Pseudoduganella albidiflava: one gene and its partner. The protein of the gene in region 1 interacts with the protein of each later gene in a pairwise test. Links are inferred from orthologs where the notes say so. Each region holds a gene or a part of one and is shown on either strand. Other genes may lie near its edges. The genes, in order: secD and pheT.

What was found.
Region 2: the proteins of secD (region 1) and pheT interact in binary tests that used the Escherichia coli proteins (3 or more experiments, as listed by UniProt). The link is inferred for Pseudoduganella albidiflava from one-to-one orthologs.

What each region holds. Positions count from the first base shown.
Region 1 is NZ_CP036401.1:7,408,643-7,423,026, forward strand. Bases 4,716-7,634 are described here. They hold secD (protein translocase subunit SecD), read left to right. Parts: upstream 4,716-5,203; coding sequence 5,204-7,066; downstream 7,067-7,634. Other genes in these bases: yajC (preprotein translocase subunit YajC), read left to right, coding at 4,806-5,138; secF (protein translocase subunit SecF), read left to right, coding at 7,093-7,634. Outside these bases: ATP-dependent DNA helicase RecG, read right to left, coding at 199-2,280; tRNA preQ1(34) S-adenosylmethionine ribosyltransferase-isomerase QueA, read left to right, coding at 2,402-3,427; tRNA guanosine(34) transglycosylase Tgt, read left to right, coding at 3,465-4,604; more of secF, read left to right, coding at 7,635-8,115; EYF70_RS30875 (ATP-binding protein), read right to left, coding at 8,186-9,601; EYF70_RS30880 (response regulator), read right to left, coding at 9,612-10,352; EYF70_RS30885 (DUF3325 domain-containing protein), read right to left, coding at 10,438-10,758; EYF70_RS30890 (PepSY-associated TM helix domain-containing protein), read right to left, coding at 10,755-12,464; EYF70_RS30895 (DUF3649 domain-containing protein), read right to left, coding at 12,461-12,778; EYF70_RS30900 (TonB-dependent siderophore receptor), read right to left, coding at 12,844-14,384. UniProt on the Escherichia coli protein: Part of the Sec protein translocase complex. Interacts with the SecYEG preprotein conducting channel. SecDF uses the proton motive force (PMF) to complete protein translocation after the ATP-dependent function of SecA.
Region 2 is NZ_CP036401.1:2,322,052-2,336,581, reverse strand. Bases 11,466-14,530 are described here. They hold pheT (phenylalanine--tRNA ligase subunit beta), read right to left. Parts: upstream 14,187-14,530; coding sequence 11,745-14,186; downstream 11,466-11,744. Other genes in these bases: pheS (phenylalanine--tRNA ligase subunit alpha), read right to left, coding at 14,245-14,530. Also shown: EYF70_RS09870 (pilus assembly protein), read right to left, coding at 1-3,169; EYF70_RS09865 (pilus assembly PilX family protein), read right to left, coding at 3,173-3,769; EYF70_RS09860 (PilW family protein), read right to left, coding at 3,775-5,052; EYF70_RS09855 (type IV pilus modification PilV family protein), read right to left, coding at 5,064-5,498; EYF70_RS09850 (pilus assembly FimT family protein), read right to left, coding at 5,495-6,163; EYF70_RS09845 (type IV pilin protein), read right to left, coding at 6,151-6,573; EYF70_RS09840 (Crp/Fnr family transcriptional regulator), read left to right, coding at 7,181-7,972; EYF70_RS09835 (CHASE3 domain-containing protein), read right to left, coding at 7,869-9,407; EYF70_RS09830 (response regulator), read right to left, coding at 9,629-10,261; EYF70_RS09825 (MerR family transcriptional regulator), read right to left, coding at 10,456-10,842; EYF70_RS09820 (integration host factor subunit alpha), read right to left, coding at 10,855-11,202.

The DNA of each region.
Region 1 (14,384 bases):
TTGCGTCAATCAGCATAGGCCAAGAGTTGCAGGCTGCAAGGACAATCGATGCTTTTTTGTGTCCATCCACTTTTCCCGTTGACCCGCGCCCGGCGCTCGTGTCGGCATGCACCCGGCATGGCGGCGCCGATCGTCATGGGCTACTGATCGGCATTCCGTTACTGAAGAGCGCGCCACCTGCGCGGCAGGGAAGCGCCGCTACACCTTCAGGAACTCTTCCCGCCCGCCCAGCCACCGTTCCAGGTGCGCTTCCACCACCGGCTGCCCGGCCGGATCGTGCAGCAGCGCGTGCGCCACGTCGCGCGCCTGGTCGACCAGCCAGCCATCCGTTTCCAGGTCGGCGAAGCGCAGCATCGCCTGGCCGGACTGGCGCGCGCCGAGGAATTCGCCGGGGCCGCGGATTTCCAGGTCGCGCCGGGCGATCTCGAAGCCGTCGGTGGTTTCCCGCATCGTCGCCAGCCGCTGCTTGGCCACGGGGCCCAGCGGACTTTGGTACAGCAGCAGGCACACGCTGGCCGCCGAGCCGCGGCCCACGCGCCCGCGCAGCTGGTGCAGCTGCGACAGGCCGAAGCGCTCCGCATGCTCGATCACCATCAGCGACGCATTCGGCACGTCCACGCCCACTTCGATCACCGTGGTGGCCACCAGCACGTGCACGCGGCCGGCGCTGAAGGCATCCATCACTTCCTGCTTCTCGGCCGGCTTCATGCGGCCATGCACCAGGCCTACCTGCAGGTCCGGCAGCGCCGCGGCCAGCGTTTCATAGGTTTCCGTCGCGGTCTGCAATTGCAGCGCTTCCGATTCCTCGATGAGCGGGCACACCCAGTACACCTGGCGGCCATCGAGCGCGGCCGCGTGCACCCGCGCGATCACCTCGTCGCGCCGGTTCTGGTCGATCACGCGCGTGACGATCGGCGTGCGGCCCGGCGGCAGCTCGTCGATCACGGAAACCTCCAGGTCGGCGTAGTACGTCATCGCCAGCGTGCGCGGGATCGGCGTGGCGGACATCATCAGCTGGTGCGGCACCAGCCCGTCGGCGCCCTTGTTGCGCAGCGTGAGGCGCTGGCCCACGCCGAAGCGGTGCTGCTCGTCGACGATGACGAGGCCCAGCCGGGCGAATTGCACCGTTTCCTGGATCAGCGCGTGCGTGCCGATCACCAGCCGCGCCTCGCCCGACTCGGCCAGTGCCGAAGCCGCCGCCTTGTCTTTTTTCTTCAGGCTGCCGGTCAGCCACGCCACCTTCACGCCCAGCGGTTCCATCCACGCGGCGATCTTGCGGAAGTGCTGCTCGGCCAGGATCTCGGTGGGCGCCATCAGCGCGGCCTGGAAGCCGCTGTCGATGGCCTGCGTGGCGGCCAGCGCCGCGACGACGGTCTTGCCGCTGCCCACGTCGCCCTGCAGCAGGCGCTGCATCGGGTAGGGCTGGCGCAGGTCGGCGCGGATTTCCTCCAGCACGCGCGCCTGCGCGCCCGTCAGCCGGAACGGCAGCGCCTTCTGGAATGCCGCGGTCAGCGCGCCCACCGCCTCGAGCGGCGCCGCGCCCTTCTGGCGGCGCGCGTCCTGTGCGCGCTTCAGCGACAGCTGCTGGGCCAGCAGTTCGTCGAACTTCATGCGGATCCAGGCCGGATGCGAGCGCTCCGCCAGCGCGTACTCGTCCACCTGCGAGGGCGGGTGGTGCAGCAGCTTCACCGCCGGCTCGAAGGCTTGCAGCTGCAGCCTGTCCAGCAGCCGCGGCGGCAGCGTGTCGGTCCAGTCCACGCGCCCCATCGCGTCGGCGATCGCGCGGCGCAGCACGTACTGCGACAGGCCTTCGCCGGATGGATAGACAGGGGTGAGGGAAGTCGGCAGCGGCGCTCCCGCGTTGACCACCTTGTACGTGGGGTGCACCATCTCGGCGCCGAAGAAGCCGTGTTTCAGCTCGCCGCGGGCACGCACCCGGGTGCCTTCCGCCAGCTGCCTGGACTGGCTGCCATAGAAATTCATGAAGCGCAGCATCAGTTCGCCCGTGTCGTCGGCGATGTGGACGATCATCTGCTTGCGCGGCTTGTACGTGATCTCGTTCTTCGTGACGATGCCCTCGACCTGCGACGTCTGGCCTCCGCGCAGGCAGGCCGTGCGGATGTCGATCACCTCGGTCTCGTCCTCGTAGCGCATGGGCAGGTGCAGCACCAGGTCCATGTCGGTACGCAGGCCGAGCTTGGCCAGCTTGCTTTCGGCGGTGGCAGCCCGGGATGCGGCGGCTTTCTTGACGGGGGGCTTGCTTTGCTTCGTTTCGGCCATGGTTGGGTGATGCGTTTTTCTCGGCTACGGAGCAGTAGCGTACAATAGAAGGTTGCCCAATGCTTTTTCAGCGGAATTGCCCGCGCAGCGTCATCCGTGCGCGCTACCGCCAGAACACGATATGTATTCGCTTTCCGACTTCGATTTTAACTTGCCCCCCGAGCGCATTGCTCAGTTTCCGCTGCCGGACCGCAGCGCTTCCCGCCTGCTGCACGTGGATGAGACCCGCCTGCACGACCGCAGGTTCACCGACATCCTCGACCTGCTGCAGCCCGGCGACCTGCTGGTGATGAACGATACGCGCGTGCTGAAGGCGCGCTTCTTCGGCGTCAAGGACAGCGGCGGCAAGGTCGAGGTGCTGGTCGAGCGCGTGCTCGATACGCGCACCGTGCTGGCCCAGGTCCGCGCGTCGAAGTCGCCCGGCCCCGGCGTGAGGATCCGCCTGGCCGACGCGTTCGACGTGACGGTCGGCGAGCGTGCCGGCGAATTCTTCACGCTCAAGTTCGAGGCCGACGTGTTCGACCTGATCGAGCAATACGGCCGCCTGCCGCTGCCGCCCTACATCGAGCATGCGCCCGGCGAGGTGGATGAAACGCGCTACCAGACGGTGTTCAACAAGGTGCCGGGCGCCGTCGCGGCACCCACGGCCGGGCTGCACTTCGATGAGGCGCTGCTGCAGAAGCTGCGCGACAAGGGCGTCAACTTCGCCTATGTCACGCTGCACGTGGGCGCCGGCACGTTCCAGCCGGTGCGCACCGAGAACCTGGCCGAGCACAAGATGCACACCGAGTGGTACACCATGCCGCAGGCCACCGTGGATGCGGTGAAGGCCGCGCGCGCCGCGGGCCGCGACGTGATCGCCGTCGGCACCACCAGCCTGCGCGCGCTGGAATCGGCGTCGCAGTCGGGCACGATCGAGGCGGGCAGCGCCGACACGGCGCTGTTCATCACGCCGGGCTACCGCTTCAAGTCCGTCACGCGCCTGATCACCAACTTCCACCTGCCGAAGTCCACGCTGCTGATGCTGGTCTCGGCGTTCGCCGGTTTCGACGAGATCCGCGCCGCCTATGCGCACGCGATCGCCAGCGAATACCGCTTCTTCAGCTATGGCGACGCCATGCTGCTGACGACGCCCAACCGGGCCTGACGGAAAACCAACGGATACCTGAACGGATACCCCAACGATGCTGGAATTCAAACTGATCAAGACCGATACCACCGGTCTGACGAAGGCGCGCCGCGGCACGCTGAAACTGAACCATGGCGTGGTGCAGACGCCGATCTTCATGCCGGTCGGCACCTACGGTTCCGTGAAGGCGATGTCGCCGCTGGAACTGAAGGAAATCGGCGCCCAGATCATCCTGGGCAATACCTTCCACCTGTGGCTGCGGCCCGGCAATGCCGTGATGGGCAAGTTCGGCGGCCTGCACAAGTTCATGGGCTGGGACAAGCCGATCCTGACCGACTCCGGCGGCTTCCAGGTGTTCTCGCTGGGCGAGATGCGCAAGATCACGGAAGAGGGCGTGCACTTCAACTCGCCCATCAATGGCGACAAGCTGTTCCTGTCCCCCGAGATCTCGATGCAGATCCAGCGCGTGCTGAATTCGGACATCGTGATGCAGTTCGACGAATGCACGCCGTATGAAATCGACGGCCGCCCGGCCACGCTGGAAGAAGCGGCGAAGTCGATGCGCATGTCGCTGCGCTGGGCCCAGCGCTCGATGAACGAGTTCAAGGCGGGCGAGAATCCCAACGCGCTGTTCGGCATCGTCCAGGGCGGCATGTTCGAGTCGCTGCGCGACGAATCGCTGGCCGGCCTGGAAGAGATCGATTTTCCCGGCCTGGCGATCGGCGGCCTGTCCGTCGGCGAGCCGAAGGAAGACATGATGCGCGTGCTCGAGCACATCGGCCCGCGCCTGCCGGCCAACAAGCCGCACTACCTGATGGGCGTGGGCACGCCGGAAGACCTGGTGGCCGGCGTCAGCAACGGCGTCGACATGTTCGACTGCGTCATGCCGACCCGCAATGCGCGCAACGGCTGGATCTTCACCCGCTTCGGCGACATCAAGATCAAGAATGCCCGCTACAAGGAAGATACCGAGCCGTTCGATGCCACCTGCTCGTGCTACGCCTGCCGGAACTTCTCGCGCGCCTACCTGCACCACCTGCACCGCGCGCAGGAAATCCTGGGGGCCCGGCTGAACACCATCCACAACCTGCACTTCTACCTGGACATCATGCAGCAGATGCGCGATGCGCTGGACGAGGACCGCTTCCCCGAATGGGTGAAGCAGTTCCATGCCGATCGCGCCCGCGGGGTGTGACGCGCCTGTACAAGGACCGCTGCCGATCCGGTAATCACATGGCAACCCCGGCCCGCGTTCCGGGGCGATACGCCGCACTGGACAGGCAGTGAAAATCAACCTGCAAAAACTTCTTGCATTAGTGTAAAAGTCCCCAATCTGTGCGACTTTGGCCAGTGCTAGAATACAGCGCTGTTTTTTTTAATTACATTGGAGTCACCCGTGTTCATTTCCAACGCTTATGCTCAAACCGCCGGCGCCGCCGATGCGTCGATGATGAGCAACCTCTCGACGTTCGTTCCGCTGATCCTGATGTTCGTGGTCATGTATTTCCTCATGATCCGTCCCCAGCAGAAGCGCGCCAAGGAACAGAAAGCCATGATGGACGCACTCGCCAAGGGCGACGAAGTCGTGACGGTCGGCGGCATCCTGGGCCGGGTCTCCCGCGTGACCGATGCCTACGTGACGGTGGAAGTGGCGCCGAACACCGAGATCGTGGTGCAGAAAGCCTCGGTTACCACGCTGCTGCCGAAAGGCACGCTGAAGGGGCTGTAAGCCTCGCACAGGAAGCGGGCGGCATCACCGCCCGCTTTTGTTATCGGCCAACCACGCTGAAGATCATGAATCGTTATCCCATCTGGAAATACATCCTCATTGCCATCGTCGTGCTGCTGGGGGCACTGTACACGGCTCCCAACTACATGGGCGAATCGCCTGCGCTGCAGATCACCAGCGGAAAATCCACGGTGAAGGTGGATAGCGATATCGTCACCCGCGTCGAGCAGCTGCTGGCCGAGGCGAAGCTGCCCACGTCCGGCGTCACCTTCGATGCCGGCTCGAGCAGCCCCTCCGTGCGCGCCCGGTTCACCGATATCGACACGCAGTTCAAGGCCAGGCTCGCGCTGGAACGCGGCCTGAATACCGACCCGGAAGATCCGGCCTACATCGTCACCAACAACCTGATGGCCAATACGCCGGCATGGATGCAGAAGCTCGGCGCCCACCCGATGTACCTGGGCCTCGACCTGCGCGGCGGCGTGCACTTCCTGATGCAGGTGGATACGAAGGCCGCGCTGAACAAGCGCATCCAGGGCTTCCAGGCCGCCATCCGCGGCGAGCTGCGCGACAAGAACGTGCGCCATGCCGGCATCGAGCGCTCGGGCGACGCGATCATCGTGAAATTCCGCGACGACGCCACCCGCCAGGCCGCCCGCAAGGCACTGGGCGAAATGAACGAGCTGCAGTTCGCCGACGGCACCAGCGGCGCCGACCTGACGCTGACCGCGTCGATGAAGCCGGCCGCCCTGAAGGCCACGCTGGACAACGGCGTGAAGCAGAACATCGCCACCCTGTCCAAGCGCGTCAATGAACTGGGCGTTTCCGAGCCGATCATCCAGCAGCAGGGCGCCGACCGCATCGTGGTCCAGCTGCCGGGCGTGCAGGACGTGGCCCGTGCCAAGTCGATCATCGGCCGCACCGCCACGCTGGAAGTGCGCCTGGTCGACCAGTCGGTCACGCGCGGCACCGAGCTGAGCGCGGCGATCCCGTTCAATTCCGAGCTGTTCACCGTCGGCAAGAACGTGCCCGTGGTGCTGTACAAGGATGTGATCATCACCGGCGACTACATCTCGTCGGCCACGGCCACCTTCGATGAAAACCAGCAGCCGGCCGTATCGCTCGACCTGAACGGCGACGGCGGCCGCCGCATGCGCGAAGCCACCCGCGACAACGTGGGTAAGGGCATGGCCATCGTGCTGTTCGAGAAGGGCAAGCCGGAGGTCCTGTCGGTCGCCACGATCCAGGATGAACTGGGCAGCCGTTTCCGCATCACCGGCATGGGCAGCGTCGAGAACTCCACCGAACTGGCGCTGCTGCTGCGCGCCGGCGCGCTGTATGCCCCGATGCAGGTCATCGAGGAACGCCTGGTCGGCCCGCAGCTGGGCGCCGAGAACATCGCCAAGGGCTTCAATGCCACGCTGTACGGCTTCCTGGCGATCGCCGTCTTCATGATCATCTACTACATGGTGTTCGGCGTGTTCTCCGTGCTGGCACTGGCCATCAACGTGCTGCTGCTGGTGGCGATCCTGTCGCTGATGGGCATCACGCTGACCTTGCCGGGTATCGCCGCCATCGCGCTGGCACTGGGCATGGCGATCGATGCGAACGTGCTGATCAACGAGCGGGTGCGCGAGGAGCTGCGCGCCGGCGCTTCGCCGCAGGCCGCCATCTCGGCCGGCTTCGACCGCGCCTGGGCCACCATCTTCGACTCGAACGTGACGACGCTGATCGTGGCGCTGGCGCTGCTGGTGTTCGGTTCCGGTGCGATCCGCGGCTTCGCCATCGTGCACGGCCTGGGCATCCTGACCTCGATGTTCTCCGCCGTCTTCGTGTCGCGCGGCGTGGTCAACCTGTGGTACGGCCGCAAGAAGAAACTGCAGTCGCTGTCGATCGGTACCGTCTGGGTACCGAAAGAAGCCAAGTAACGGCCATCGGTCAATAAGAGGATTTCATGGAATTTTTCCGCATTCATAGAGACATCCCGTTCATGCGCTACGCGACGATCTTCAACGTCGTGTCGGCGCTGACGTTCGTGGCGGCCGTGTTCTTCCTGGTCACCAAGGGCCTGCACCTGTCGATCGAGTTCAAGGGCGGCACCGTGGTGGAGGTGAAGTACCCGCAGGCGGCCAACCTGGAACGCATGCGCGAATCGCTGCGCGGCGCCGGCTTCGAGCATCCCGAAGCCAGCACGTTCGGCACCGCAAGCGACGTGCTGATCCGCCTGCCGATCACGCCGGGTTCCAGCTCGGACACCACGTCGGCACGCGCCTTCGAGGCACTGTGCCGCGCCGAGAAGGGCGCGGTACGCCAGTTCGACCAGGTATCGCCGCAGGGCGAGCACCATGCCCGCACGTCCTGCGTGGACGCGGCCGGCAAGGAACTCGTCTCGCTGCAGCGCGTGGAATTCGTCGGCCCGATGGTCGGCGAGGAACTGGCGCAGAACGGCGTCAACGCGCTGATCATGGTGGTGGTCGGCGTGATGCTCTACCTGGCCGTGCGCTTCGAGTGGAAATACGCCGTGGCGGCGATCATCGCCAACCTGCACGACGTGGTCATCATCATGGGCTTCTTCGCTTTCTTCCAGTGGGAATTCTCGCTGACGGTGCTGGCGGCGATCCTGGCGGTGCTGGGCTACTCGGTCAACGAATCGGTGGTGATCTTCGACCGGATCCGCGAGAACTTCCGCAAGCAGCGCAAGATGAGCGTGCAGGAAGTGATCGACAACGCGATCACGAGCACGATGTCGCGCACGATCATCACCCACGGCTGCACGGAGATGATGGTGCTGTCGATGCTGTTCTTCGGCGGCCCCACGCTGCACTACTTCGCCGTCGCGCTGACCATCGGCATCCTGTTCGGCATCTACTCCTCGGTGTTCGTCGCCGCCGCCGTCGCCATGAAGCTGGGCGTCAAGCGCGAAGACCTGATCAAGCCGGTCAAGGAAAAGGACGAGACCGACGGCGCCGTCGTCTAAGCGTCGCCGCTCCATCGCAATGCCGCCTTCGGGCGGCATTTTTTTCGCCTGTTGTGGTGCGTTTGCTACGTCAGGCGGGGAGGAGGATGGTGGCGCGCAGGCCGCCGGTGGGGCGGTTCGACAGCGTGACGTTGCCGCCGTGCGCGTCGATGCAGGAGCGGGCGATGGCGAGGCCGAGGCCCACGCCGCCCAGTTCCGGGTGGCGCGCGGTGTCGAGCCGGTAGAACGGCTTGAAGACGTCGTCCAGCCGGGCGGCGGGGATGCCCGGACCGTCGTCGTCGATCGTGATGCGGATGGCGTCGCGGCCGCCGTCGATCTGCGTGCGCGAGACGCCGATGCGCGCGCGGCGGCCATAGCGCACGGCGTTGTCGACGAGGTTCGTCAGGGCGCGCCGGATCGCCAGCGGCCGGCAGCGGCAGGGCAGGGCGGGCAGCCCGGTGGCGGAAGCAGCATCGGAAGCAGCAGAAGCAGAAGCAGAAGCAGTAGAAGCAGAAGCAGCATCGGAAGCAGCCGCACCAACCAGCGCCACGTCGCGCCCCTGGGCCGCCTGGTCGGCCGCGATCTCGCCGGCCATGGCGCCCACGTCGATACCGATCGTCGGTTCGTCGTAGGCGTCGTCCCGGGAAAAGCGCAGCGTTTCCTCGATCATCGCCGCCATGTCGCGCAGCGTGCGCTGCATGCCGGCGCGCACCTCGTCGTCGTCGACCAGTTCGGCGCGCAGCCGCAGCGACGTCACCATCGAGCGCAGGTCATGGCTGATCGAGGCGAGCATGCGCTTGTGGTCTTCCAGGTAGCGCGTCAGGCGTTCCTGCATCAGGTTGAACGACGCCGTCACCTCGCGCGCCTCGCGCGGGCCGGACAGCGCCAGTGGCTCGTATTCCCCCCGGCTGACCCGTTCCGCGCCCTGCGACAGCGCCTTGATCGGCCGCACGATGCGCCGCACGAAGACGATGCCGATCACCAGCACCGGCAAGGTGCTCACCGGGATCGAGAAGCGCAGCGGTTTCCACCACCACTGGGTGTTGGCCAAGGGCCGCTGGGCGCTGTTGAACCAGCCGGCGGGCAGCCGCAGCGCGATGGCCAGGCCGGGGTCCTGGTCCGCCCGTGTGCCGGGCGCCAGCGAGACGTGCACGGCGTCGGCCGGCAGCCGCAGCTCGCGTTGCAGCGCCGCCTGCAGCGAGCGCTCTTCCTCGTCCAGCAAGGAATCGGCGACGGCGCTGCGCGGGCCGATGCGATGGCGCGATGTTGCCGTGTCCAGCGCCGCCAGCATCGCATTGCCGGAGGCGGCGTCGCGCTGCACCAGCGCGAGCCGGTAAGCGGATGTCACGTTTTCCATCACATAGCGCCGCGACATCCGGTGCAGCGTGCCGTTGCCGCCACTGCTGGCGGTGGCCAGCAGCGCGATCAGGTGCGCGGCCAGCAGGCCGCAGAACAGCAGGCCGACCAGTTGGCCCGCCATGGTCTGCGGCAGCAGGCGCCGGAGCATGCCCGTCACGTCAAGTCACGACAGGGGACAGGCCTGGACAGGCGGTCACCGTGGCGGCGAACAGGTAGCCGTTGCCCCAGACCGTCTTGAGCAGGCTGGGGCGGCGCGGATCCGCTTCCAGCTTCTTGCGCAGGCGGCTCACCTGGCTGTCGATGCTCCGGTCGAACGCCAGCGCATCGCCGCCGCCGATCAGGTCCATCAGCCGGTCGCGCGACAGCACCGTGCCGGGATGCTCGACCAGTACCCGCAGCAGGCGGTACTCGGCGCTGGACAGCACGGCCGGCTGGCCCTCGGGATCGAACAGTTCGCGCTTGCCGGTATCGAGGAACCAGCCGCCGAACGCATAGCCGCCGCCGGCATGGCCGACCGGGCCGGCGGCGCGCCGCCAGCGCCGCAGCACCGTGCGGATCCGCGCCACCAGTTCCGGCGGATCGAACGGCTTGACGACGTAATCGTCGGCGCCGCTGTCCAGGCCCGCCACCTTGTCGGCGGACGTGTGCATGGCCGTCAGCAGGATCACCGGCGTATCCAGCGTGCCGCTGACGCGCCGGCACAGCGACAGGCCATCCTCGCCCGGCATCATCACGTCCAGCACGATCAGGTCGAAGCGCTCCTTCAGCAGCAGCGCGCCGGCCTGCGCCGCATCCTCTGCGGTGGTTACCGCCAGCCCCTGGCGCCGCAGGTAGGCGGCCAGGGAACTGCGGATCTCGGGGTGGTCGTCGACGACGAGGATATGGTCGGCTGCTGTCATCGGTCTGTTCCGCAATGCGGATGATTCTCATTTACAAACCAGCATTGTAGCAGCGCCGCCGGTTGCAGGCAGGGTCGGAAAGTCCTTATGCCAGCAGCCATGCCACGGCGCCCAGCAGCGCCCCGGCCGGTGCCGTCCACCGCACCGGCCGGGGGGCGTAGGTCATCTGCAGGCCGATGCCGAGCGCGCCGAAGGTCAGGAAGCCCAGCCACGCCAGGATGCCGACCGACGTGCCCCAGGCCGCGACCGCCGGCACCAGCGCCACGGCCAGCAGCGCCCAGCCGCCCAGCCGCAGCGGCATGGCCGGGAATGCCTTGCCGTACACCTGCTCCTGGTGGCGTTCCATCGACAGCGACACGGCCGCCATCGCCGCGTAGCTCAGCGCCAGTACGACCAGTGCGTTCATGGCGTCACCTCCTTCAGCACGGGCTGCGCCGGCTGCGCAGCCTGCGCGGCCGGACGATCCTTGCGGATCAGGTGCCGGGCGATCCAGCCGAACAGCGCGGCGATCGCCAGCATGGCGAAGTCGAAGCCGACGATGCCCGCCTGGCCGAGCGGAATGCTGGTGGACAGGCCATGGCCGCCGGTCAGCGGGTTGAGGACCGGCAGCAGCACGAACAGCGCGGCGACGGCGATGCACTGCTCCTTCCACGCGGCGCGCGGCGGCCGCACCGCCGCATGCACGAGCGCGGCCAGCCAGGCCAGGAAGAAGCCATTGATCTCCCACGCCGCCCGTTCCGCCATCGCCACCGGCAGCAGGCGGTTCAGCCAGAAGTAGGCGCCGGTCGCCAGCGCCAGGCCGGTGACGACGCCGATATTGGTCACTTCCACCAGCCGGTGGCCGAACGGCGTGCGGCCCAGCTTCCTGCGCTCCGGCGCCCGCTTGACCACCCACAGCACGAGGCCCGTCGCCACCATCGCGGTACCGACCACGCCGGACAGGAACAGCAGCCAGCGCACCGTCGGCCCGGCGAAGCGGCCCATGTGCGCGCTGGTGAACACGTTGCCGAACGCGCTCGCGGCGGACGGCGTGGGCAGCGGCGGGCGTTCCTTGATCTTGCCGGTGGCGGCATCGAAGACCAGCCGCGCCGAGGCGCCGCGCGTGGTCAGGCTGTCGCTGCCGTGCGCACGCAGTTCCACCGTGGTCCCCGGCTTGTTCGGACGGTTGACGGTGATGCGGCCCACCGCGTGATCCGGCCACTCGGCGCGCGCCTGCGCCATCATCGGCACGATCGCCGCCGCCAGGTCGACGGGTGGAGCGCCGGCGCCATCGCGCGAACGGCCGCCGCGGCCTTCGCGCCCGCCGCCTTCCCTCCCTTCACGGCCGGCGCCGCCACCCTGGTCCTGCTGCCCCTGCTGCCCCTGCTGCCCACCCGGCACCATGCCGCGGCGCTCCATGTTGTAGGCTTGCCGGTCACCCCCATAGGCGCTTTCCGCACCCCATGGCATCAGCGTCCCCATCAGCAACAGCAGGCCGGAGAAGGTGATCATGATGTGGAACGGCAGCGCCAGCACGGCCGTCGCATTGTGCGCGTCCAGCCACGAGCGCTGGCCTTTCCTCGGCCGGAAAGTGAAGAACTCCGCGAAGATCTTCTTGTGCGTGATGACGCCGCTGATGATCGCCACGAACATGAACATGGTGGCGATGCCCACGATCCAGCGGCCCGTCACGCGGTCCATCGCATGCAGTTCGAAGTGGAAGCGGTACAGGAAGCTGCCGCCGCGGGTTTCACGCGCCTCGATCTTCGCGCCGGTGGCCGCATCGAGTTCGGCGCGCTTGGTGCCGGCGCGGCCGGCCGCGGCATTCCTGTCGCGCCAGCTGGCCGAGACGGTGGTCTGCCGCTCGTTCGGCAATTCCAGCGTCCACGTGCCGGCGTTCGGCGCCAGCTTCTGCATGCCGGCCAGCGCCACCGCCGCGGTCTGCGCGGCATCCGCGCCGGGCACCGAGGCATGCAGTTCCGGCTTCATCCACAGGTTGACCTCGTCGAGGAAGTAGCTCAGCGTGCCGGTGAAGAAGACCGCGTACAGCAGCCAGCCCAGCACGATGCCGGTCCACGTGTGCAGCCACGACATCGACTGGCGGATGCCTTCCGGCTTGCTGTCGGGCCTCATGCCGCACCTCCCGCGACGGCCCTGGCCAGCCACGCCAGCGCAGCCAGCAAGGCGGCGGGCAGCGCGATGCCGAGCCACGCGCGCCGGGTGCTCGCCACGGCGAACACCCAGATCGCCGCGCACAGGTGCACCACGAACGAGGACATGGTGGCGGTGCTGACTGCATCCACGCGGGCCATGCCGGTTTTCTGCAGCCACAGGCTCATGCTGGCTGCCCAGGCGGCGGCCAGCAGGTAGCCGCCGAAGATCGCCGCCACGCTGCGCGACGCGACCAGCCATCGGTAGGTGGCCGGCAGGGGTGTTTTCTTGTTCACGAAAGTTCCTTCTCAACGAAAGCGCCCGCGCACATCCGGTGCGCGGGCAAGGCGGCCATGCGGGATCAGAACGAAGAAGTCAGGCTGACGAACAGCGAACGGCCCGCTTCGTTGTACGACGCCGCGCCGGACGTTCCATTGGTGCTCTGGCGGAACAGGCGTTCGTCGAACAGGTTGTTGATGCCGGCGCGCAGGCGCAGGTTGTTCGTGAACGCGTAGCCGGCGCTGATGCCCCACACGCTGTACGGGTCCAGCGTTTTCAGCGCGTCGCCGGTGGCTGGCGCGCCCTGCGTGGTCAGCTTGCGCGGCTCCTGCTTGCCGTACCAGGTGCCGGTGAACAGCAGCGAGACCTTGTCGTTCACCTGCCAGTCGAGCGACGTGTTCAGCGTGAACTCGGGAATCACGGACAGCGGCTCGCCCGTGGTCTTGTTCTCGTTCTCGATCATGTACGTGAGGTTGTTGATGAACTTCACGCCCGTGCCGAACGGGATCGTCACGTTGCCCTCGATACCTTGCACCACCGCTTTCGGTGCGTTCTCCCACTGGAACAGGCGGCCGTTCGCCGAGGTGTTGCCCAGCAGGCTGTCCATGCCGCCGACGATCTTGTTGCGGTAGTCGTTGTGGAACCAGGTCACGCTGGCGCTGTGGCCGGCATCGCTCCAGCCGATGCCGATTTCCTTGTTCACCGAGGTTTCCGCTTCCAGGCTGTCGTTGCCGCGCAGGTAGCAGCCGCCGCCCAGGTTCGGATTGTTGACGGGGCAGCCGTTGCCGCGCGTGTAGTACAGGTAGTTCGGGTTCGACTGGTACAGGTTGGGCGCCTTGAACGCGCGCGCCACGCCGCCCTTGAGGGTGACGGTCGGCGTCAGCGCATACGAGGCATTCAGGCTCGGGCTCCAGTTGCTGCCGAACTGGCTGTGCCTGTCGAAGCGCAGGCCCGGCGTCAGCATCAGCTCATTGGTCACGCCGATATTGTCTTCCACGTACACGGCATAGGTTTCGGCATCGGCCTTGCCGTCGCGGTTCGTCGCCGCCAGGCCGGGGATGGCGGTGGCCGTCTGCGTCATCGAGTACGGGTCGTTCAGCTTTTCCTGGCGCAGGTCGAAGCCGACGGTCATCATCTGCGACAGGCCGAACAGCTTGCCCGGCATGTTCACTTCACCATTGACGACGTAGTTCTCCAGCGCCGACGTGGACCACGAGGTGGCGTTCGAGATGCTGCCTTCCGGGCCGCCGGCCAGGCCTTCGTTCAGGCGCGTGTTGTCGGTGTTTTCCCATTGCAGCGACAGCTTCGAGGTGCCGAAGTCCCACTTGCCCCGGTGCGTCAGCGCGGCGGTGCGGCGGATCATCACGTTGGTTTCCGCGCCGGCATTGGCCAGCTCGCCCAGCAGCGGCGTGCCGGTGGAATTCACCGCGCGGTCGCCCGCATAGATGTTGCCCTGGCGGGAGAAGCCCGACTCCAGTTCCAGCACCTGGCCCGGCGCCAGGTCCCAGCGCAGCAGGCCGCCCACGTCGCGATTGCGCACGCCTTCGCGGCCGGCCGGCGGGATCGCGCCGTCGGCCGTGTTTTCCGGCGTGGCGTTGATCGACAGGTCGTCCGCATCGGTCT
Region 2 (14,530 bases), 5.1 Mb from region 1 along the record:
GGTCGTTGGCATGCTGCTGCTGGCCGCGCAGCCAGTTCACCATGTGGTCGCCGCTGTTGACGATGTTCCGGTCGGCCACCGACAGCAGCGTGCACTGCGGCAGGTTCGGGCACTGCCCGGTGAACCAGGCCTTTTCCTGAGGGGACATGGCATCGTAGCGGAACGCCTTCAGGGCGCCGCTGCCGGCCATGTAGATGCTGCGCGTGTCGCTGGACGCGGCCACCTTCTCGCCGAGCGTGTCGGTGGTGGTCCAGACGGTGGTGTTGCTGACGACGCCCGTGGTGGGATCGATCTTCCGGTCCGACAGTTCGCCGTACCACTTCACGGTGGTGAAAGTGTCCGAGAAGATGTCGTTGTCCTGCAGCGAGATGTTCGGCGTGGAGGTGGCGGCGGCCGACGCGGCGCCCAGCGTCACCTGCATGTTCGACAGCGCGGACGACAGGCCCTCGACCACCTCGCGCGGTTCGTTGGCGCTGAAGTACTTGCCGTGGCCATTGATGGCGGCATGCCACAGGTCGTCGACCCGTTCCTGCACGGTATTGCCGGTATTGGTCACGTCCGGATTCGGCCACACGTACGGGCCGTTGTTGTTCCACGGGCAGCCGGTCTGCACGCGCGTGATCAGGTTGTAGAAATCGCCGCCCGCCTTCGGTGCCGAATCGTAGTTCGGCTCATAGGTCATCACGCCATCCATGCCCAGGCCCAGCGTGTAGGTGTTCATGTGCAGGTGGGTGTTCTCGCCCTCGGCGGCCGGCACCTGGCCGGGCTTCGTCATGTCCGGTTCCAGGTCGGGACGCAGGGACACGGTCGCCGTCGACGAACCCCCGTTATACCAGTGCAGCGCCACGTCCGAGATCGAAGGCTGCGACTGGGCGCGCGTATCCACGCAGCCGCGGCCGTATGTGCAGAAGCGCCCGGCATTTTCCTGGTTGTCGTTGTTGACCACGTTGGCCGTCGAACTGCCGTTCCAGTAGCCATCGGTAGTGAGGATCAGGAAGTTCTGCTGGCACGGGAACTGCACCACTTCCTGCCCCGAGTCGTAGTCGTACGGCGCCAGGTTGGCGAACATGCGGCCGACATTGTCCATGGCGGTGCGGATCGGCGTGGAGCCGCTGCTGGTGGTGTTGTACAGCGTGGAATACCAGGTGCTGCGCGCCGTGCCCGTGAAATCGGCCGGCTTCATGTCGATCGACAGGGCGGCACCGGCCTGCGACAGGCGCACGAAGCCCACGCGGTAGTTCGCATTGATGGCGGCGAACGCGATGCCGACCGAGGTCTTCATCATCTGCAGCCGGTTCTTGTAGTACGCATACCAGTTGGCGAAGTTGGTCATTTCCTCGTCGTAGGTGCAGACCCCGGTCTGCGCCACGCAGTCGCTGCGCGAGGCGGCCTTCGGATAAGTGCGGCCGGGAACGATGTTCACCCGCGAGAACGCACTCGGCAGCGACGACAGCGCCGTGGTGGTGACGGGAATGCCTTCCACGATGCTGGTGGCGTTCACGGTGCTGAACGTGACGTTGTTCTCGCCCGACACCGTGCCGCTCAGCGCAGCGCCGTTCGCCGTGGCGTTGATGTTGACGACGCAGACCGTGGTGGCCGGTTCATTGGCGCAGACACCGGTGGTGGCGTCGCCGCCCAGGTAGGCGCGGTGCGTGGCTCGGGTGCTCGACGCATTGATCGCCTGCACGATCGCCAGCGCCACCTGGGCCGGCGACATATTGCGCAGCGACACGGTGCCGGTGATCGTGGTGCTGCCGAGCCTGATGCTGGCGATGCTGCCGGTGCTGCGCATGGTGCCGCGCCCGCCGATGCGCAACAGCGCCGTGGGTGGCTGGCCGGTGGTGGCCGGCGTGGTCTGCACCGAAGGCGCATCCACTTCCACGCCCCAGCCCTGCCGCGTGTTGGTGAAGGCGTCTTCGCGGATCGTGCTGCAGTTGGTCAGCGACTTGGCGCCGCCGGCGCAGACGATGGGCACCACCGCCACCACGTTGTCGGACGTGAGCGGGATGCCCAGCGACGAACAGGCGGGCACGGTGGACGAGCCGGTGGGTGTGCGCACGCAGGCCCAGTAGGAATTGATGCCGAGGCCGGTGCGCGCGATGATGCTCGCCGCGACCTGGGTGGCCAGCGCCTGCTGCCGCGCGGCGGTATTGGTGCCGCTCGGCGCGCTGACGGCGCCGTTGCTGATCGTGACCGGCGCATCCGGCGAGGCCGGATTGATGACCGTGACCGAAGCGATCTGCATCGGCGACGACGACAGCGTGGCGCCCAGCGTGATGGTGCCGTGGGCGATGGAACTGGTCGGCGGCGACGAGTACTTCGGGTAGATATAAGTGCCCACGCGCTTGGCCTGGCAGGTGGTCAGCGCGCGGTTGCTGCACCAGCGCACCGTGGCCGGTACCGGGTAGCCGTCCGGTGCGGCGGCGCCGGCGGCCACCGACGTGCAGCTGGTCAGCCGCTCGTCGCGGCAGTACTCGGACACGGCGATGTTGTAGTAGTACGGCCCGCCGCTGATGGCGGCCGGGTTGTAGTAGGCGTTGTCCGGGTAGGTGTAGGTGGCGGTGTTGATGCGGCAGTCGCTCTCGTCGCTGCTGTTGCACCACTTCAGGTCGGGGAACTCGCTGATCAGGTTGATCGCGCTGTCGGACGAACCGTACAGGTTGGTGTTGCTGCGGCCGAAGCCATCGCTGGGCACGTTGGTCCAGCTGGCCGTCTGCGCCGCCGTCATGTCCGGGTAATACGTGCCATCCCACTGGATCGGCGCGCCGTAGCGGATGCGCGGATTGTAGTACTGGCGGTTGAAGTCGGGGCTCATGAAGGGCGGATGGCCCACGGTGCACGCCGTGATGCCGGCCGACAGCGTGAGGCGCGAGCGGCACAGGTTGTCGTTGACGTAGTCCGGCGTGTAGGTCTGGTCCATCGAGCCGGAGTTATCGAACAGCAGCATCAGGTTCGGCTTGACGGTCCCTGTGCCGGCGATGTTCAGCAGCGGCACCTGGGCGATATTGGTGGTGGCGGCCAGCGCCGGGGCGGACACGCAGGCCAGCAGCCATGCCAGCACCGGCAGGAGCAGGGGTTTAAGCAGATGCGGAAGCAGCTGGGCAGGCCGCGACTGCGACGGCGGGCGGGCGGCCAGTCGGCCCTTGAAGTAGGTCATCGGGTTCATCATCGTCTACGGCCCCATCATCACGACGGCCTGGTTCATGACATTGCCGCCGCGCGGGCCGGCGATCCGCGCGGTGATCACGTAGTGCAGCTGCGGCTTGCCCTGGTAGGCCGGCGCATCGGACGCCAGGCTGTCGCCGACGCGCGTCCTGGCCTGTACGTTCTGCCGCGCCGCCGTCAGCGTGCAATTGTTGGCCGGATTGACGGCGTTGTAGGCGCCGGCGAACTGGCACATCCGGTGGATCACGTATTCGACCTGGTCGCGGCGGTTGGCATCCCACACCGTCGTCGAACCCTGCCAGAACGCCGGGTTCGATACGCCCTGCCCCGCGCCCGGATTGATGGTGGCCACGTAGCCGGCGGCGGGCACGTCGTTGTACAGCGTGCTTTTCGGCACGCTGCTCAGCCAGTCGTAGGCGGCGTGGATGCCCAGGTCGGCCGCTTTCGACAGCGCATCCTCATGGGCCAGGTTCGACGTGGTGAGCGCCGTCGAATTGGTGGAGCGCAGCAGGTAGATGCTGCTGACCATCATCACGACGAGCATGATCAGCATGACCGGCAGCGCCACGCCGCGCTGGTGCATGAAGTCCCTGGTGTGTGTCATGCGCGTCATGGCCGCCACCCCGCATTCCGGATCGGCACGATCGTTTCAAACACGCGGTAACGGTAGCAGGTCCAGCTGACGGTGTCGTTCGGTACGGCGAGCGCCACCTGGACGGACGAGGCGGTGACGCCGGCCGGCACGGCGGTACTGAACAGGGTCAGCGGCGCGGTGGTGGCGGTGCACGTGGCCTGCCCCGCGGCGGGCCGCTCGGGTATGGCACCGCGGGCGACGATGGCGATGCGCAGCGCGGCGATGCGCTGCCAGTCGCCCGCGGCGCCGGTGCTGCCGTCGCCATCGGCGTCGATCATCGCGCTGCTCCAGCGCCCCACCTGCATGCCGGCCTTCGGGATGAACGCGGTGCCGGTGCGCGTATCGAAACCGTATTGCGCCTTCAGCGCCACCACGTTGCCGACCACGGCCTGCGGCTGTGCGCCGGTACCGGCAAGGTCGGTGGCACGCAGCTGCAGCACGCCGTCCGTGACGGACCAGGTGTGGAACGACAGCTTGCCGGCCGGGCCGAGGTTGAACACGCGCGCCTGGCCGCCGTTGTACAGCACGCCGAGGTTGCCGGTATTGAAACGCGAGGCGGCGCCGGCCGCGATCTGCAGCACGCTTGCCGCGGGCGGCGCCGACAACTGCGCGAGTGCGCAATCGGCGCCGGCCGGTTCCGGTGCGACGACGATGACGTCGCCGGCGCTGAAGCCGAACGGTGCCACGTTGGCCACGCCGATCGTGGTGCCGCCCATGTAGTTCTGCCACACCTGGGTGGAACCGACGCCGGCCAGGCCGCTGCCGGAGTACAGGGTGAGCGTATCGGAACCGGTGCCACCGTTGCCGATGACGGCCGGCGCCAGCGGCCTGATCACTGCGCCGTCGCGGGTGGCGGTGGCGAGGGTGAAGCCCTGGGTATCGGTCATGCGCGTGTTGCAGCCATTGACCAGGTCGTCGTTGAGGCCCCAGCCGGCTTGCGACGCATCGGTATTGATCGAGAACAGCGCCAGCATGCCGTTCTGCATGGCATCCGAGCCGCCCACCGAGGCGGCCTTGCTCTGCTCGCCATTGACCATCAGCCGGGTGGCGAACATGACGGCCAGCAAGCCGACGACGACGGCGACCATCAGCTCGACGATCGAGAAGCCCCGTTGCGCCGGGCTGTACAGGCGCGGTGCGGCGGTCGGTGGCACGGCCGTCCCGGGCGCGCCGCCCGGCAGCGTGTCGTGGATTGGCGGCGTGTTCATTGGCCGCGTGTTCATCGGCAGCGTGTTCATCGGCAGCGTGTTCATCGGTGCCCTGCTCATCGGATGTACGCGGTCACGAGATGGCCGCTGTCGTCGGCGCCCTGCTTGCGGCGCCAGCGGATCTCGATCTCCACACGGGTGCGCTGCGCTTCCGGCACCACGGTGACGCGGCAGCGCGCGCCCGGGATGGCGGCCGCCGTTTCGGCGGACCACGGCGCCAGCGCAGCCGGGGCGGTGGCACCCAGCGCGACCTGGTAGGTGGCCAGGTTGGCCACGTCGTTGCTCATGATGCCCACCAGGCGGTCGGCCGCCAGCGTGGCTTCCGCCCGCATCGCCGAGTCGGCCAGCGCCGAGTACGAGCGCGCCTGCAGGCCGATCGTGCCCAGCAGGCCGAGCGCCAGGATCACCACGGCGATCAGCGCTTCGAGCAGGGCGATGCCGTGCTGGACGCGCCGGGCCGGAGGCATGCGCCGGACGGTGCGCGGCATCATGGCGGACAGGCCCGGGAGTCGGGCGCAACGGTGGCCGGGTCGCATTTCGCCGCCATGCCGGCCAGCGTGACAGCCACCGCGGCGGCGCGTACGTCACCCGCCAGGCCGGTGGACGGATCGAGGCGCAGCCGCGTCAGCCGGTCCTGGATGGTCGTGTCCACCCAGCCCAGTTCGGTGAAATACACGGCCGTCGCCCCTTCCGGCGCCACTGCCGGGATCAGGATGGACGACGGCGGCAGCGACGTGGCGGCGCGGAACACGGAGCGGAAACCCGTCGCGCCTTCCGGATCGCCCGCTGCCGCGGCGGCGGTCGTCGACCAGTTGCCGGTGTCGTCCGTGCACGGGACACCCGGCGCGGGGAAGCACAGGTCGACCTGCCAGTCGAACTGGCCATTGGTGCCTGGCGTGAGCACGAAGCGGCTGCGCGCGTTGTGCGCCACCGCCTGGCGACGCGCCATCGACAGGCCGTCCAGGTAGAACTCCGACGCGGCCCTGGCCTTGTTGGAGACGATCCATTGTGTCATGTTGGGCACACCCACGGCCAGCAGGATGCCGAGGATGGCGATCCCGACCAGTACCTCGATGAGCGTATAGCCGCGCGGCCGCGGCCGCACCTGCGGCGGCGGCCCTGGCAGCACCGGCGATGGTTGCCTCAGCTGGAGCACTGGCCGCCCTTCCTGTCGACCCAGCATGCCGTATTGGTGCCCCACGCCGGCGTTGCCGTGGTGGCCCGGGTGCCGTTCTGGTCGATCGTATAGGTGAATCCGGTCATCTTCGCGCGGCCGGTGGCCGTCACCGTGAAGGTCGACGCGGTGGCGTTGCTCAGCGCATACGTGAAATTCGGCGTCGCCGCGGGGAAAGCGCTGGAGCCGTCGAATCCCGCATAGCTGCGGCCGTTGTTCCAGAACTGCTCCGCATTCGCCTGCGCCGCACCCAGCGCCGTGAACGCCTCGGCCGTGCGCGCGCGGGTGACATAGCCGGTATAGGCCGGCACGGCCACGGCCGACAAGATGCCGACGATCACCACGGTGACCAGTACTTCCATCAGCGTGAAGCCTTGTTGGGCGTGTTTCATGGGAGCCTTTGTGACATTGTGCGATATTGATGTACGGCAATTTTACGACAGAAACTATCGTTTCTTTAGGAAAAAATCGTCTCGTGTGGCCCGCGCGCGTCGTGTCGGAGGCGTGAAAAGGTATCCATCGAAGGGTTAGCACATGAAAACCGGCGCTTACAGCAGAGTTGTGGATTCAAGAGTCTGTAGGAGCAGACCTGATCGAGGCCCTTGGCGGGCCATCCGGACTGGGCAAGGCTACCGGAGCGGCGTACTGCGGAGTATTTCCTTAAGCAATGTTCGCTGCCGTACGGATAGCACCGAAAAAGCGGGAAATGAGGCTGGGCCTTGCATTGCGGCCGGTCGAGCCTGCGGCGGGGTCAATCGTGCGCTGCCCGCAAATCGGCTATGTTATGAAAATGCGAAGTTTCCGTAGGACTAGACTGACAGCTGATGATCTAACCAACCTACACCCGGGCGGAAACCCGTCTTATGTTCGTTACCTACATAGGAACTTAAAGTACTACCAACGCGATCGGCGCCGTGCGGCATCTAACCAAGAGTCGCATTTCGCAATTCACACTGAAGCAGCCGACGCAATTCCTGTACTTAAGCTCGTGAGGACAATATGAACAACACTCAACTTGGCGTTTCCGAAAAAACCTCGATGCCGCTCGCCGGCGCGCGGGATGCCACCCGGCCGGTGATCAGCTACAGCGGCACTCAGCAGAATGAACTGCTGGCCGCATTGCCGCGCCATGTGCTGGAGTCGTTGTTCGAGCACCTGGAACTGGTGCAACTGCCGTTCGGCAAGGAACTGTTCGAGTATGGCAGCAAGCTGGAGAACGTTTATTTCCCGACGACGGCCATCGTTTCGCTGCTGTATGTGATGGAGGATGGCGCCACGACGGAAATCGCCGTGGTCGGCCATGAAGGCGTGGTGGGCGTGTCGATGTTCCCGGGGGAACGGGCCATGTGCACCGCGGTCGTGCAGAGCGCCGGCTACGGCTACCGCCTGAAGGCCCAGGCACTGCGCGATGCCTTCAACCAGGGCGGCGCCCTGCCCCAGCTGCTGATGCGCTACAACACGGCGCTGTTTGCCCAGATGGCGCAGAACGCCGTTGGCGGCCGCCACAGCTCGATCGAACAAAAGCTGTGCCGCTGGCTGCTGGACCGCCTGGACCGTTCGCCGACCAACGAGCTGAAGGTGACGCAGGAAATGATCTCGATCATGCTGGGCGTGCGCCGCGAAAGCATCACGGCCGCTGCCGGCAAACTGCAGGAAGACGGCTTGATCACTTACCGCCGCGGCAACATCACTGTACTGGATCGTGCGGGACTGGAACGCTATGCGGGCGAGTGCTATAAGGTGGCAAAGACGGAATATGATCGTCTGCTCGTTGACGTAGCGGGCTGCTGAACGCCGCCAGCTTCACCGTTTCATTGCCCTGCGCGGCAGGCTCGGCCTGGCCGCGCAGCGGTATGCGCACTTCGATGCAGGTCCCCTTGTCGCCGCGCCCGCGGCGGATCGTCAGGGTGCCACCCAGCAGCAAGGCGCGCTCCCGCATCCCCAGGATGCCGTGCGACATCGGCTTGGCCAGCGTCGGGGCCGCGATGCCGATGCCGTCATCGATAATCCTCAGCACGATTCCCTCTTCCGTTCGCTGCAGCGTGACCGACACGCGGCTGGCCTGCGCATACTTGCGGATATTGGTCAGCGATTCCTGCACGATGCGGAACAGCGCGATCGACAGGCTGGCGTCGCCGCGCCGCACGATGCCATCGATCTCCGGACCGATCTCGGTATCGCAGGGCAGCTTGGTCATGCGCGAGAAGTCGTCGGTATAGCTGTCGATGGCCGCGCACAGGCCCAGGTTGTCCAGCAGGCTGGGGCGCAGGTTCTCGATGATGCGGCGCTTCAGCTCCACCGTTTCCACCAGCGTGCCGCGAGCCCGCTTCAGCTGGGCCGCCAGGTCCGGATGCGTCTTCTGCAGCTGCAGCATGACGGCACCGATATCCATGCTGATCGACGTGAGGCTGGCGCCCATTTCGTCATGCAGCTCGCGCGACAGGCGCGACTTCTCGTCCTCGCTGACGCTGATCAGGTGCCGCGACAGCACGGATAGCTGCTCGGTACGCTGCGTGACCATCGCCTCGAGATTTTCGTTCGACTGCTGCAGCGCGTATTCCACGGCCGCCTGCCGGAAGTAGCTGCGGCTGACCAGGCGGTAGAACATGACCAGCACGATGATGGCCACCGCGTTGATCAGGACGCCCAGCACGAGCGCGTTGTGGTATTCCTCGTAGAACCGCGCGCTGCGCGCCTCCAGGGTTTCGTTCTGCTCCTGGATCATGATCACGGTTTGCAGCCTGATCTCGTCCAGGCCGCCTTTCTCGTCGCCATAGCGCGAGATGTTGACGATTTCATCCAGCCCGCCATGGTGATACACCTCGATGGCCTGGTTCAGCATCGTCAGCTTGCGCCGGACAAGCGTGTTCAGCTGGGACAGGTTCTTCAACTGCGCGGGATTGTCGGCCAGCAGCGCCTGCAACTGGCGCACTTCCGCCTCGGTCTTGTCGAGCACGCTGCGCGTGGGGCCGAGATAGACTTCGTTGCCGGAGATGAAATAGCCGCGCATGCTGCTTTCGGCATCCTGCACCAGGACGTCCAGGTACTGGAGGCGCTCGGCAACGCGCGAGCTTTGCAGCACCTGCGCGTTGGCGCTTTTCAGGGCCTGCAGGTTATGGAAAAGGAACAGGCCGTTGACGATAAGGATCAGCGCGCACGTAACGCACAAAACGGTCTTGTAGAGGGGCAGCCGGTGATGCGGCGCTGCCTTCGCGGTGAAATACATCCTGAAGCATCCTTCGCTGGCGCGGACGGCGGTCGGGCCATTATAGCCCGGCCGCGGTTTTAATGCCCACCGGAAATGCTGCAGAGCGGGAATATTACCCCGCGGAACAACACCGCCATCGCATACCGCCGCCAAAACCGCCGCGCCAAAAGAAAACCGCCAGAACCGATCCCGGAGGATCGGCGCTGGCGGTTCCAGTCCTGACGAGCACTCAGCCGCGGTCAATCCAGCAGATTGTTCTTCATTGCATAGTAGGTCAGGTCACTATTCGACTGCAAGCCCATCTTCTCCATGATCCGGGTGCGGTAGGTACTGACTGTCTTGATGCTGAGCGACAGCGCGGTACCGATATCGGACACGGTGGCGCCACGCGCCAGCCGCAGGAAGACCTGGAACTCGCGGTCCGACAGTTCGGTGTGCAGCGCGGTATTCGGGTCGCGGTCGAAGCTTTGCGCCAGCAATTCGCCGACTTGCGAACTGACATAACGGCGCCCTTGGAACACGGTGCGCACGGCGGTGATCAGTTCATCCGCCTCGCATTCCTTGTTCAGGTAACCGTTGGCACCCATCTTGAACAGGTTCAGCGCATATTGCTGTGCCGGGTAACCGGACAGGATCAGCACGGGAAGATCCGGCTGGCCCTGGCGAATGGTACGCAAGGTGTCGATACCGCTCTGGTCGGGCATGGCGATATCGAGCAGCAGGACGTCGCAAATCTCGCGGCGCGCAATGTCCAGTGCTTCGCGCCCGGTACTGCCTTCCGCAACCACGGAAAATTCTTCGGATTGCGAAAAGATCTGTTTGAAGCCTGCTCGTACTATCTGGTGATCGTCACAAATGGCAACGCGTATCATTGTTTCCCTCGTATATCCCTGGCTTGGGAAATTGGCCGTGGATCGCTCGCCGAGCGTCTGTATTTTTCACTAACAGAATTATAACGTTGATATTGTAACACCAATCATTTAACGTTCTGGCCCGTTGTCGCGCCTACAAATGGGGACGAAGGTGGCAAAAAAAAAGATGCAGGGCGCGCCGTGCGGCGCAGCCCTTATTTCAACAGGCCAAGAATCGCCAGCAACTCGTTGCGGATCATTTCCCGGTCGAGCGGCGGCGGCGGCGGTGGCATATCGTTATCATACGCTTCCTGGGCGGCGACGCCACGGCTGTCCAGCTTATTGCGCGCACCGCTGATCGTGAAGCCCTGTTCGTAGAGCAGCTCACGGATCCGGCGGATCAGCAGCACTTCATGGTGCTGGTAATAGCGGCGGTTGCCACGGCGCTTGACCGGCTTGAGCTGGGTAAATTCCTGTTCCCAGTAGCGCAGCACATGCGGCTTCACACCGCACAGCTCGCTGACCTCGCCGATCGTGAAGTAACGCTTGGCCGGAATCGGCGGCAAGCTGACCAGTTCGGTCTTGCTGAGGCGATCGTTCATGCCTACCCTTTATCAGGCTGCTCGTGCCAGCGCGGCACTTTCTTCCACCATGCCCTTGAGCTTCTGGCTGGCGTGGAAGGTCACGACGCGGCGCGCCGTGATCGGGATTTCTTCGCCCGTCTTCGGGTTGCGGCCCGGCCGCTGCGGCTTGTCGCGCAGCTGGAAATTGCCGAAACCGGACAATTTGACCGCTTCGCCGCGCTCGAGCGCATTGCGAATCTCGTCGAAGAAGGTTTCGACCATATCCTTTGCCTCACGCTTGTTCAAGCCGACTTGTTCGAACAGCAATTCGGCAAGTTCTGCTTTGGTGAGCGTAGGCAAGCTCTTTTCAGCTTCCTTGCGTACCTTTGCAACCTGCATGGCGCTGTGCAACTCGGCATCCAGCGCTGATTGCAAAACCGCGGTGTCGTTGTTGTTAATTTTGCTGCCCTGCCTTTACAAAGTACGTGGGTCCGGCAATGCCGGACCCGCTTATGTGAACCGAATGTTGACTATTCTGAATGAATGCTGCGGTGCGCGAAAGAGCCACACCGCACTTACTGCCCATTTACCGCGCATTTACTGCTGAGCTTAAGCCCACCCTAAGGTAGGGGCGCCCGACAGCAAAACAAGTTATCACAACAATCTTGTCATAACAAACTGCCGGCCAGCCCGGCGCCGACGGAACCCGGCCCGGATCGAACCGATGCATCTGATCCGGTCGAGTCAAGCCGAGCTGGACTGAGCCGAACTTGAACTTGAGCCGAGCTTCAACTGAGCCGAGCCAAACTTGAACCGGGCCGAACTTGAACCGGGCCGAACTTGAACCGGGCCGAGCTTGAATCGAGACTTGAACCGAGCCAGATTTGAACCGAACCGAACCGGCTTCGACCTCAGCTTGGATCGGCTCGCCTCAGTGACCGTTATTTACGGGCTTTCGCACCCAGTTTCTGCGCCGCCGCATCGACCAGTGAACCCATCAAGGCATCGACGATTTCGTCCTGCAGGGTTGTTTGAGTATCTTGCAAGCTAAAGCGGAAAGCAAGTGATTTCTCGTCCGACGCGAGGCCGGCGCCACGGTATTCATCAAACAAAACAATGGCTTGCACGATGCGCGCGTGTTCGCTGGCGGCCACCGCGGCGGCGAACACGTCCAGCAATTCCTGGGTTGCCACCGTTTGCGGAACGACCAGCGCCAGGTCGCGGCTGGTGCCCGGGAACTTGGAGATTTCCGTATAGGCCGGCACCGCACGTTGTTGCAACGCAACAGCATCGACTTCGAACACCACGGGAGCCTTCGCCAAGTCGTACTTTTGCAGCCAGCGCGGATGCAGTTCGCCGATGAAGCCAATCACCTTGCCCTCCACCGCCACGGATGCCGCACGGCCAGGGTGCAGCGCCGGGTGCTCCAGCTTGGCGAAGCGCAGCGGGACGGGGGCGAACAGCGCTTCCAGGTCGGCCTTGACGTCGAAGAAATCGGCGTCGCGGGTCGGCAGGCCCCATTGTTCATCGGCCTGCGGGCCATAGGCGATGGCGCCGACGCGTTGCGGCTGGTCGTACCCGGCCACCGTCAGCGGGCCATCCTGCACGCCGGCATCGCGCTTGTACACGGCGCCCACTTCGAATGCGCGCACGCGCGGCGCCTTGCGGTTGACGTTGTAGCGCACATTGGCGACCAGGCTGCCGATCAGCGACGAGCGCATCACCGACAGCTGGCTGGCGATCGGGTTCTGCAGCTTGATCGGGTCGTTATTGGCGTTGAAGTCCTGCTCCCACTGCGCTTCCACGAAGCTCATGTTGACCACTTCCTGGTAGCCCAGGTCGGCCAACTGGTGGCGCACGGCGAAGATCGAACGCTCGTTTTCCGGCGCGATCCGCATCGTGTTCTCGGCCACCGGCGGCCTGGCCGGGATGTTCTCGAAGCCGTACACGCGCGCCACTTCCTCGATCAGGTCTTCCTCGATCTCGATATCGAAGCGGTAGCTCGGCGCGGTCACGCTGAACACGCCACCGCCCTGGGCATCCTGCTGCAGCGTGAACGGCAGCGCCAGGCGCGTGAAGATGTCGGCGATGACGTCGTCCGTCAGCGGCACGCCGATCACCTTCTGGGCGCGCGCGGTACGCAGTTGCACCGGCTTGCGCTCGGGCAGGTTGACGACCTGGTCGTCGATCGGGCCCACTTTCGTCTCGGCCGTGCCGCAGATGTCCAGGATCAGCGCCGTGATGCGCTCGATGTGCTCGGGAATCGTCGCGTAATCGACGCCGCGCTCGAAGCGGTGCGCCGCGTCGGTGGAGAAGTTGTACTTGCGGGCGCGGCCCTGGATCGCGTTCGGCCACCAGAACGCCGCTTCCAGGTACACATTGGTGGTGTCGAGCGACACGGCCGTGGCATCGCCGCCCATGATGCCGGCCAGCGATTCGACCTGCTCGGCGTCGGCGACGACGCCGACCCATTCGTCGACGGAAACGGTATTACCGTTCAGCAGCTTCAGCGATTCGCCGGCCTTGCCCCAGCGCACTTCGAGGCCGCCATGGATCTTGTCCAGGTCGAACACGTGCGACGGACGGCCCAGCTCCAGCATCACGTAGTTCGAGATGTCGACCAGGGCCGACAGCGAACGCTGGCCGCTGCGCTCCAGGCGCTGCTTCATCCAGTCCGGCGTCGCTGCCCGGGCGTTCAGGTTGCGGATCACGCGGCCGGCAAAGCGGCCGCACAGGTCCGGCGCGCCGATCTTGACGGCCAGCTTTTCATCCAGCGTGACGGCGGCGGCGGCACTTGCCGGCGCGTTCAGCGGCGAGCCGGTCAGTGCCGCCACTTCGCGGGCGACACCCAGCACGGACAGGCAGTCGGCCTTGTTCGGCGTCAGCTTGATGGTGAACTTCAGGTCGTTCAGCGCGTAGTAGTCGCGGAAATTCGTGCCGACCGGCGCATCGTCCGGCAGCTCGAGCAGGCCGCCGTGGTCTTCGGAGAGCTTCAGTTCCCGCGCCGAGCACAGCATGCCCTGCGACTCGACGCCGCGCAGCTTGCCCACCTTGATTTCAAACGGCTTGCCGTCGGCGCCCGGCGGCAGCACGGCACCCGCCGTCGCGCATGCCACTTTCAGGCCTTCGCGCACGTTCGGCGCGCCGCACACGATGTTGAGCAGCGTGCCGGTGCCCACGTCGACCTGGCACACGTTGAGGCGGTCGGCGTTCGGGTGTTTCTGCACTTCGCGCACGTGGCCGACGACGACGTTGGTGAACGGCGGGGCGACGGGTTCCACTTCTTCCACTTCGAGGCCGGACATCGTCAGCAGGTGGGACAGCTCATCCGAAGTCATCTTCGGATCGACCATGGTGCGGAGCCAGTTTTCGGAGAATTGCATTTTCAGCCTTCAGTATTCTTTTTTAATTGAACTGCCCTGTGGGACTTGCCTGAGCCGCTCAGTTGAACTGCTTCAGGAAGCGCAGGTCGCCTTCGTAGAACAGGCGCAGGTCGTTGACGCCGTAGCGCAGCATCGTCAGGCGCTCGAGGCCGGAGCCGAACGCGAAGCCGATGTATTTTTCCGGGTCCAGCCCGAAATTGCGCACGACGGACGGGTGCACCTGGCCCGAGCCGGACACTTCCAGCCAGCGGCCCTTCAGCGGACCCGAGCCGAACGCGATGTCGATCTCGGCCGACGGTTCCGTGAACGGGAAGTAGGACGGGCGGAACCTGACTTCCAGGTCG